Regions from separate parts of the Streptomyces sp. NPDC101490 genome, predicted to be linked through region 2. Evidence: predicted binding sites of a transcription regulator. Region 2 holds the regulator's gene; each other region holds the start of a gene.
The links. Region 2 encodes HrcA, which represses chaperone genes, less so after heat shock. Its sites were predicted from a motif close to TTNGCACTCNGNNNNNCNGAGTGCNAA; they were not measured.
Positions count from the first base shown of each region.

Region 1: the regulator HrcA is predicted to act here: its motif matches at 1,449-1,475, upstream of groL (chaperonin GroEL).
Region 3: the regulator HrcA is predicted to act here: its motif matches at 2,033-2,059, upstream of groES (co-chaperone GroES).

Region 1 covers NZ_JBIWNI010000026.1:68,905-72,177, forward strand. The annotation lists gene thrC (threonine synthase) at 1-248, shown strand, start outside; gene ACIRQY_RS31220 (MoaD/ThiS family protein) at 263-541, shown strand; gene ACIRQY_RS31225 (cold-shock protein) at 927-1,130, shown strand; gene groL (chaperonin GroEL) at 1,643-3,265, shown strand.
Region 2 covers NZ_JBIWNI010000021.1:42,161-45,433, reverse strand. The annotation lists gene ACIRQY_RS28620 (DUF3097 domain-containing protein) at 1-405, opposite strand, end outside; gene ACIRQY_RS28615 (MBL fold metallo-hydrolase) at 416-1,144, opposite strand; gene hrcA (heat-inducible transcriptional repressor HrcA) at 1,292-2,311, shown strand; gene dnaJ (molecular chaperone DnaJ) at 2,311-3,273, shown strand, end outside.
Region 3 covers NZ_JBIWNI010000002.1:428,231-431,503, forward strand. The annotation lists gene groL (chaperonin GroEL) at 1-1,480, opposite strand, end outside; gene groES (co-chaperone GroES) at 1,580-1,888, opposite strand; gene ACIRQY_RS05705 (hypothetical protein) at 2,092-2,505, opposite strand; gene ACIRQY_RS05710 (polysaccharide deacetylase family protein) at 2,646-3,273, opposite strand, start outside.

The sequences.
Region 1 (3,273 bases), on a different contig from region 2:
AGGTGGTGGACGCGATCAGGCTCCTCGCCCGCACCGAGGGCGTCTTCGCCGAGACCGCGGGCGGGGTGACCGTCGGCGTCACGCGCAAGCTCGTCGAGAACGGGCTCATCGACCCGAACCTCACCACGGTCGTCCTCAACACCGGTGACGGGCTCAAGACCCTGGACGCGGTGGCCGACACCTCCCAGGCCACCACCACCATCCGCCCGAGCCTGGACGCGTTCCGCGACGCCGGCCTGGCCCTCTGAAAGGCTACGAAGACATGGCTGTGAACGTCCGCATCCCCACCATCCTCCGCACCTACACGGGCGGGCTCTCCGAGGTCCAGGCCGAGGGCGGGACTCTCGCCGAGGTCATCGCGGACCTGGAGAAGAACCACACGGGCATCGCCGCCCGCGTCCTGGACGACCAGGGCAAGCTGCGCCGCTTCGTCAACGTCTACGTGAACGACGACGACGTGCGCTTCGAGCAGGGCCTGGAGACCGCCACCCCGGCGGGCGCGGGCGTCTCGATCATCCCGGCGGTCGCGGGCGGCTGCTGATCCCCATCCCTCTCGAATTGCCCCTTCCGCGACAATAAGCGGAAGGGGCAATTCTATATGGTTGAGCGCGGTAGAGTTGGGGAAGCCCCCTCCGCTGCTCATGCCGGACGCATATGAGAATGCGTCCCTGCGCGACAAGAAGCAGCCAAAGTGTGTGCGCATTGTGTACCTTCTGCGCGCTTTGCCGGGCCCGAGTTGCCCCATAAGCCAGGGGAATATCCCTAATTCTGCTTTCAGTCGCGCCCAGAATTCTCGCTCGAATGACCTGTTGCAGAGGGCAGTTGGACAGATACATTCAGCCGCGGTCGACGCGTTCCGGCGCAGGGTCTGACCCGGGTCCGTGAAGTGCGGGCCCGCGCAAGGGCCAGTAATAGGGGAGTTAGGCATGGCTCAGGGCACCGTCAAGTGGTTCAACGCGGAGAAGGGCTACGGCTTCATCGCGGTCGACGGTGGTGCGGATGTATTCGTCCACTACAGCGCGATCCAGATGGATGGCTACCGCAGTCTCGAAGAAGGACAGCGAGTCGAGTTCGAGATCTCGCAGGGCCAGAAGGGTCCGCAGGCGGACATGGTCAAACTCGCCGTCTGAGCACGGCGCGATCGGCCACTGACGCAACGCCGTCGAGGGGGCCGCATTCCTTCAAGGGATGCGGCCCCCTCGGGCGTTCCCGGGCACCCGCGGGTCCGCGCCGGTCCGCGCCGCCTCCCCGGGTCCGCGCCGGTCCGCGCCGCCTCCCCGGGTCCGCGCCGGTCCGTCCCGCCTCCCCCGGGTCCGTCCCGCTCCCGGGTCCGCGCCGCCTCCCCCGGGTCGGCCGGTTCACCCGCGCGCCCCTTCCGGGTGCCGCGCGCGCACCCCTTCCGCGCCCCTTCCGCACCTCTTCCCCCATGTCCCGATCATCGAGAGTCGCTTGCACTCTCCTAGGTCGAGTGCTAATCATTGGCGTTAGCACTCGGTAGGTGAGAGTGCTTACGAGGATCGGGCAGACGAGGTCGCCGTCCGGGTGGGGCAAGGAACCACGCGGAACCACGGAGGCCGTCCGTCGCGGGCGTCGGCGCGGTCCTGGAGCGTTATCCACCCCATGTCCGGGAGGACCACTTCACATGGCCAAGATCATCGCGTTCGACGAGGAGGCCCGGCGCGGTCTCGAGCGCGGCATGAACCAGCTCGCTGACGCCGTCAAGGTCACCCTCGGCCCCAAGGGCCGCAACGTCGTCCTCGAGAAGAAGTGGGGCGCCCCCACGATCACCAACGATGGTGTCTCCATCGCCAAGGAGATCGAGCTCGAGGACCCGTACGAGAAGATCGGCGCCGAGCTGGTCAAGGAAGTCGCCAAGAAGACGGACGACGTCGCCGGCGACGGTACGACCACCGCCACCGTCCTCGCCCAGGCGCTCGTCCGCGAGGGCCTGCGCAACGTGGCCGCCGGTGCCAACCCGATGGCCCTCAAGCGCGGTATCGAGAAGGCCGTCGAGGCCGTCTCGGGCGCCCTGCTGGAGCAGGCGAAGGATGTCGAGACCAAGGAGCAGATCGCTTCCACGGCCTCCATCTCCGCCGCCGACACCCAGATCGGCGAGCTCATCGCCGAGGCGATGGACAAGGTCGGCAAGGAAGGCGTCATCACCGTCGAGGAGTCCCAGACCTTCGGTCTGGAGCTGGAACTCACCGAGGGCATGCGCTTCGACAAGGGCTACATCTCGGCGTACTTCGCCACCGACATGGAGCGCATGGAGTCGTCCCTCGACGACCCGTACCTCCTGATCGTCAACTCCAAGATCTCCTCCGTGAAGGACCTGCTCCCGCTCCTGGAGAAGGTCATGCAGTCGGGCAAGCCCCTGCTGATCATCGCCGAGGACGTCGAGGGCGAGGCCCTGTCGACCCTGGTCGTCAACAAGATCCGCGGCACCTTCAAGTCCGTCGCGGTCAAGGCTCCGGGCTTCGGCGACCGCCGCAAGGCGATGCTGAACGACATCGCCATCCTCACCGGCGGCACGGTCATCTCCGAGGAGGTCGGCCTCAAGCTGGAGAACGCGGGCCTCGACCTGCTGGGCCGCGCCCGCAAGGTCGTCATCACCAAGGACGAGACCACCATCGTCGACGGTGCCGGTGACAGCGACCAGGTCGCCGGTCGGGTCAACCAGATCCGCGCCGAGATCGAGAACAGCGACTCGGACTACGACCGCGAGAAGCTCCAGGAGCGCCTGGCGAAGCTGGCCGGCGGCGTGGCCGTCATCAAGGCCGGTGCCGCGACCGAGGTCGAGCTCAAGGAGCGCAAGCACCGCATCGAGGACGCCGTTCGCAACGCGAAGGCGGCCGTCGAGGAGGGCATCGTCGCCGGCGGCGGCGTGGCCCTGGTGCAGGCCGATGGCGTCTTCGACAAGCTGGAGCTCTCGGGTGACGAGGCCACCGGTGCCGACATCGTCCGCAAGGCGCTCGACGCCCCGCTGAAGCAGATCGCGGTCAACGCCGGTCTCGAAGGCGGCGTCGTGGCGGAGAAGGTCCGCAACCTGCCCGTCGGTCACGGTCTGAACGCCGCGACCAACGAGTACGTCGACCTCATCGCCGAGGGCATCATCGACCCGGCGAAGGTGACGCGCTCCGCGCTGCAGAACGCCGCGTCGATCGCCGCGCTGTTCCTCACCACCGAGGCCGTCATCGCCGACAAGCCGGAGAAGGCGTCCGCGCCCGCCGGTGGCGGTATGCCGGGCGGCGACATGGACTTCTGATCCTCCGG
Region 2 (3,273 bases):
GACCACGCCCTCGATCCGCAGGTCGTCGCCCCAGACCCGCTCCACCAGCTCGGCGTCGTGACGGCCCTCCACGTAGATCCGGCCCGCCCGCGCCACCCGGGCCCGCGCCCCCGGCACGGCGACCGAGCCGGAGGCCGTCCGCGCGGGGCGTGCCGGGGCCGCGGAGACCGGGCGGACCAGGGTCACCACCCGGCCCTCCAGCAGGAAGCCGCGCGGGTCGAGCGGGAACACCCGGTGCTTGCCGAAGCGGTCCTCCAGGGTCACCGTGCCCGCCTCGCAGCGGATCACCGCCCCGCAGAAGCCGGTGGTGACCTCCTCGACGACGAGGTCCGGGTCGGCCGGGACCTCGGGGACGGGGGCCGACCTCTTCCAAGGGGGCGTCAGATCCGGGTTGTAGCTGCGCATTCGGGCGACGTTAGGCCACGGAGAACCGCCGTGCCAGTTCTTCGCGCTGGCGTCGCACGAACGGGGCGTCCACCACCGCCCCGTGCCCCGGCACGTACACCGCGTCCTCGCCGCCGAGGGCGAGCAGCCGGTCCAGCGCGTCCGGCCAGCGCGCCGGGACCGCGTCCGGACCCGCCTGCGGCTCGCCCGACTCCTCGACCAGGTCGCCGCAGAACACCACCTCCCGCTCGCCGGGCACCAGGAGCGCCAGATCGTGGCCGGTGTGCCCGGGGCCCACGTTGGCCAGCAGGACCCGGCGGCCGCCCAGGTCGAGCGTCCACTCGCCGCAGACCACGTGCCGGGGGGCCACCAGGACGTCCGCCGCCTCCGCCGCGGCCACCGGGTCGAGTCCGTGCCGCACCGCGTCCGCGAGCAGGGCCTCCCGCTCCCGGGGGCGGCGGAGCAGTTCGTCGGTGCCGACCGCTCCGAAGACCTCGGCGCCCGCGAACACCGCCGTGCCGAACGCATGATCGAAATGGGGGTGGCCCAGTGCGATGTGCGTCACTCCCCGGCCGCCGGTGAGGGCCGCGACCTGCGCCCTCAGCTCGGCCCCCTCGGCGAGCGAGGACCCCGTGTCGTACAGGAGCACCGCCCGTTCTCCCAGCACGAGACCGGTCGTGGCGTCCCAGCCGGGGAGCCGTCTGCGGCCCACCCCGTCCGCGAGACGCTCCCATCCGTACGCTTCCCATTCGACGTCCATGCGGCGACGCTAACCGGTGGGGGCGCCGCCTCCTTGCCAGGAGCGACGCCCGCCGCCGTACACTGGCCGGGGATCTCTGGCACTCGGACCGGTCGAGTGCCAAAAGCGGAGCAACCGGAACGACGACGGCAGCTGGAGGTGTGCACGATGCTCAGCGAACGCAGGCTCGAGGTGCTGCGGGCCATCGTCCAGGACTACGTCGGGACGGAGGAGCCCGTCGGGTCCAAGGCGCTCACGGAGCGCCACAGGCTGGGCGTCTCGCCCGCCACCGTCCGCAACGACATGGCCGTCCTGGAGGACGAGGGCTACATCGCGCAGCCCCACACCAGCGCGGGCCGCATCCCCACGGACAAGGGCTACCGGCTCTTCGTCGACCGGCTCGCCGGGGTGAAGCCGCTGTCGACGCCCGAGCGCCGGGCCATCCACAACTTCCTCGACGGCGCGGTCGACCTGGACGACGTCGTCAGCCGCACGGTCCGGCTGCTCGCCCAGCTGACCCGTCAGGTCGCCGTGGTCCAGTACCCCTCACTGACCCGTTCGACCGTGCGGCACGTGGAGCTGCTCTCGCTGGCCGCCGCCCGTCTGATGCTGGTGCTCATCACCGACACCGGCAGGGTCGAGCAGCGGGTCGTCGACTGCCCCGCGCCCTTCGGGGAGACCGCGCTCGCCGATCTGCGGGCCCGGCTCAACAGCCGGGTCGTCGGCCGCCGGTTCGCCGACGTGCCGCAGCTGGTGCAGGACCTCCCCGAGTCGTTCGAGGAGGCCGAGGACCGGGCGACGGTCTCGACCGTGCTCGCGACCCTCCTCGAAACCCTGGTCGAGGAGCACGAGGAGCGGCTGATGATCGGCGGAACCGCCAATCTCACCCGCTTCGGACACGACTTTCCTGTGATGATCAGGCCGGTGCTCGAAGCCCTTGAGGAGCAGGTCGTGCTCCTCAAGCTGCTCGGCGAGGCCAAGGAATCGGGCATGACCGTACGTATCGGGCATGAGAACGCCCACGAGGGACTGAGTTCCACGTCCGTCGTCTCGGTCGGCTACGGTTCGGGCGGCGAGGCAGTCGCCAAACTCGGCGTGGTCGGACCGACCCGCATGGACTACCCCGGAACGATGGGAGCGGTACGCGCAGTGGCACGTTACGTCGGACAGATCCTGGCGGAGTCGTAGTGGCCACGGACTACTACGCCGTGCTCGGCGTGCGCCGCGACGCGTCCCAGGACGAGATCAAGAAGGCTTTCCGGAGGCTCGCCCGCGAGCTGCACCCGGACGTCAATCCCGATCCGAAGACGCAGGAACGATTCAAGGAGATCAACGCCGCCTACGAGGTCCTCTCGGACCCGCAGAAGAAGCAGGTCTACGACCTGGGCGGCGACCCGCTGTCGGCCTCCGGCGGAGGCGGCGCGGGCGGCTTCGGTGCCGGTGGCTTCGGCAACTTCTCCGACATCATGGACGCCTTCTTCGGCACCGCCTCGCAGCGCGGCCCGCGCTCGCGGACCCGGCGCGGCCAGGACGCCATGATCCGCCTGGAGATCGACCTCAGCGAGGCGGCCTTCGGCACCACCAAGGACCTCCAGGTCGACACGGCGGTCGTCTGCACGACCTGCTCCGGAGAGGGCGCCGCACCGGGCACCTCCGCGCAGACCTGCGACATGTGCCGCGGCCGTGGCGAGGTCTCCCAGGTCACCCGGTCCTTCCTGGGCCAGGTCATGACCTCCCGCCCCTGCCCGCAGTGCCAGGGCTTCGGCACCGTCGTCCCGACCCCGTGCCCCGAGTGCGCGGGCGACGGCCGGGTCCGCTCCCGCCGCACCCTCACCGTGAAGATCCCGGCCGGTGTCGACAACGGCACCCGGATCCAGCTGGCGGGCGAGGGCGAGGTCGGCCCCGGCGGCGGCCCCGCCGGAGACCTGTACGTCGAGATCCACGAGACCCCGCACGAGACCTTCCAGCGGCGCGGCGACGACCTGCACTGCACGGTCACCATCCCGATGACGGCGGGCGCGCTGGGCACGAAGGTGCCGCTGCAGACCCTCGACGGCATCGAGGAGATCGACATCCGGCCCGGTACGCAGTCCGGTCAGTCGGTCCCGCTGCACGGGCGCGGCATCACCCATCTGCGCGGCAACGGACGC
Region 3 (3,273 bases), on a different contig from region 2:
TGACGCCGGCCTTGACCAGGTCGCCGTACTCGCCGGTGGCGGCGTTGAAGCCCTGGCCCTTGTCGAGCTCAGCGACCTTCGAGGTGATGACGTAACCCTCGAGACCGGCGTTCTCGGCGATCCAGCGCAGCGGCTCGACGGCGGCGCGGCGGACGACCGCGACACCCGTGGCCTCGTCGCCGGTCTTGTCGAGGTTGCCCTCCAGGACCTTCACGGCGTGGACGAGCGCGGAGCCACCACCGGAGACGATGCCCTCCTCGACCGCAGCGCGGGTCGCGGAGATGGCGTCCTCGAGACGGTGCTTCTTCTCCTTCAGCTCCACCTCGGTGGCGGCGCCGACCTTGATCACGCACACGCCGCCGGCCAGCTTCGCGAGGCGCTCCTGGAGCTTCTCGCGGTCCCAGTCGGAGTCCGTGGACTCGATCTCGGCCTTGATCTGGTTGACCCGGCCCCGCACGTCCTCGGAGTTGCCGCCACCCTCGACGATGGTGGTGTCGTCCTTGGAGATGGTGACGCGGCGGGCGGTGCCGAGCACGTCCAGACCGGCCTGGTCGAGCTTGAGGCCGACCTCCTCGGCGATGACGGTGGCACCGGTGAGGGTGGCCATGTCGCCGAGCATCGCCTTGCGGCGGTCGCCGAAGCCGGGGGCCTTGACGGCCACGGCGTTGAAGGTGCCACGGATCTTGTTCACGACCAGGGTCGACAGGGCCTCGCCCTCGACGTCCTCGGCGATGATCAGGAGCGGCTTGCTGGCGCCGGCCTGGATGACCTTCTCCAGGATGGGCAGCAGGTCCTGGATCGAGGAGATCTTGCCCTGGTTGATCAGGATGTACGGGTCGTCGAGGACGGCCTCCATACGCTCCTGGTCGGTCACCATGTACGGGGACAGGTAGCCCTTGTCGAAGGCCATGCCCTCGGTGAACTCGAGCTCCAGGCCGAAGGTGTTGGACTCCTCGACGGTGATGACACCGTCCTTGCCGACCTTGTCCATGGCCTCGGCGATGAGCTCGCCGACCTGCTGGTCCTGCGCGGAGAGCGCGGCGACGGCGGCGATGTCGGACTTGTCCTCGATCGGGCGCGCGGTCGCGAGCAGCTCGTCGGAGACGGCCTTGACGGCGGCGTCGATGCCCTTCTTCAGGGCGGCCGGGGAAGCACCGGCGGCGACGTTGCGCAGACCCTCGCGGACCAGGGCCTGGGCGAGCACGGTGGCGGTGGTGGTGCCGTCACCCGCGATGTCGTTGGTCTTGGTCGCCACCTCCTTCACCAGCTGGGCGCCGAGGTTCTCGAACGGGTCCTCGATCTCGACCTCACGGGCGATCGTGACACCGTCGTTGGTGATGGTGGGAGCGCCGAACTTCTTGTCGATGACGACGTTGCGGCCACGGGGGCCGATCGTCACCTTCACCGTGTCGGCAAGCTTGTTGACGCCGCGCTCAAGGGCGCGACGGGCGTCCTCGTCGAACTTCAGGATCTTCGCCATGGAGCGGTTCAGCCCTCTCGAAAACTGGTGTGGAACGAACAGCGCCCCGGTGCCCGGTGAGGGCCCGGGGCGCAGCTCAAAGCATCTGCTTCGGGTGAATTACTTCTCGATGATCGCGAGCACGTCGCGAGCCGAGAGGACGAGGTACTCCTCGCCGTTGTACTTCACCTCGGTGCCGCCGTACTTGCTGTACAGCACGATGTCGCCGGTCTTGACGTCGAGCGGCAGGCGCTCGCCGTTCTCGAAACGGCCCGGGCCCACGGCCAGGACGACGCCCTCCTGGGGCTTCTCCTTGGCGGTGTCCGGAATGACCAGGCCAGAGGCGGTGGTCTGCTCGGCGTCGAGCGGCTGGACCACAATGCGGTCCTCGAGCGGCTTGATGGCAACCTTGGAGCTGGTGGTCGTCACGATCCGACCTCCCCCTTCGGAGATCTCGGGGTCAACTGTCTGAGGTGGCGACCAGGTGGATCCGTCGTCGCGGGTGCCGGACCTGCCCGTCGCTCTGTTGGCACTCTCCGGTGGGGAGTGCCAGAGCCGAGACTATGACCGCGATTAGCACTCGGTCAAGCGGAGTGCCAATTACTCACCCCGTGGCGGTTCCGTTCCGGGCTTCAGCGGACCTCGGCGACCCCCGTGGACCGGACGGCTCCGGCGGACGGAACGGCGGGGGTGGCCGGTGCGGGAACGGCCGATACGGGGGTGGCCGGTGCGGGGGCCACCTGCGCGGGGGCGGCCGGTGCGGGGGCCGTGGACGCGCGGGCCCCGGCGGCGGGGGCGTGCCGGGAGCCCATGCGTTCGGCGGCCTTGCGGCCGAGGCGTTCGATCGGGTCCACGGTGGAGGCGCAGCCGGTCAGCGCGAGGAGTGCGGCGGCGAGGAGCAGCCCGGCGAGCGGCCGCGCGGCCCCGCCCCGGCCCGGCGGACGGGCGGGGACGGTCCCCCGGGCGGGGAGGGCGAAACCGTACGCGGGGGCAGCGGAACCGTACGGGGGCACGGGCGCGAGGGGCCGGGAGCCGGGGACGGCCACGGAGGGGGACCCCGGAGCCGCCCCGGAGACGGACCCCGACGCGGACCCGGAGAGCGTCCCGGAGAGGGCTCCGCTCCCGGGCTCGGGTCCGCGCGCGGGGCGGCGGCCACGCGCGGAAGGGCGGTGGCGGCGGCGGTGCGTCACACGTAGTCCTCGAGTTTGGCGACGGCGTAGCCCTTCGCCGTGATCACGTTCATCACCTGGCGGATCATGTCCGGCATGGTGCCCTTCCAGTCCTCCTTGCCCCGGAAGTGGGTGAGCACGATGTCGCCGGAGTGCAGGTCCCGGTCCCACTCGCGCCACTCCATGTGGTCGGGGAAGGCCTCGGCGGCCCAGAGCGGCACCGCCTTGACGCCGCAGGTCGCGGCCGCGCGCAGGGTGTCCTCGTTGTAGTTGCCGTACGGCGGCCGGAAGAGCGGCGGGCGCTTGCCGAAGCGCTTCTCGATGACGTCCTGCATCCCGCAGATCTCGCGCTTCTGCTCGCTGTACGAGAGTCCGGGCAGGTAGCGGTGGTTGAGGGTGTGGTTGTGCAGGGAGACCCCGCCCTCCTGCGACTTCTGCATCCGGCCGAAGTAGCCGTAGTCCTCGCTGACGACGTAGTCGCTGAGGAAGGCGCTGTAGGGGATGCGGAGGTCGCTCATCATCCGCAGCAGTTCCGGGTCCTTCTCGGAGCCGTCGTCGATCGTCAGGAAGACGACCTTCTGCTGGGTGGGCACGGTGGTGAAGACCGGCGGGAGTCCCTCGCCATCGGTCTCGAAGCCCTTGCGG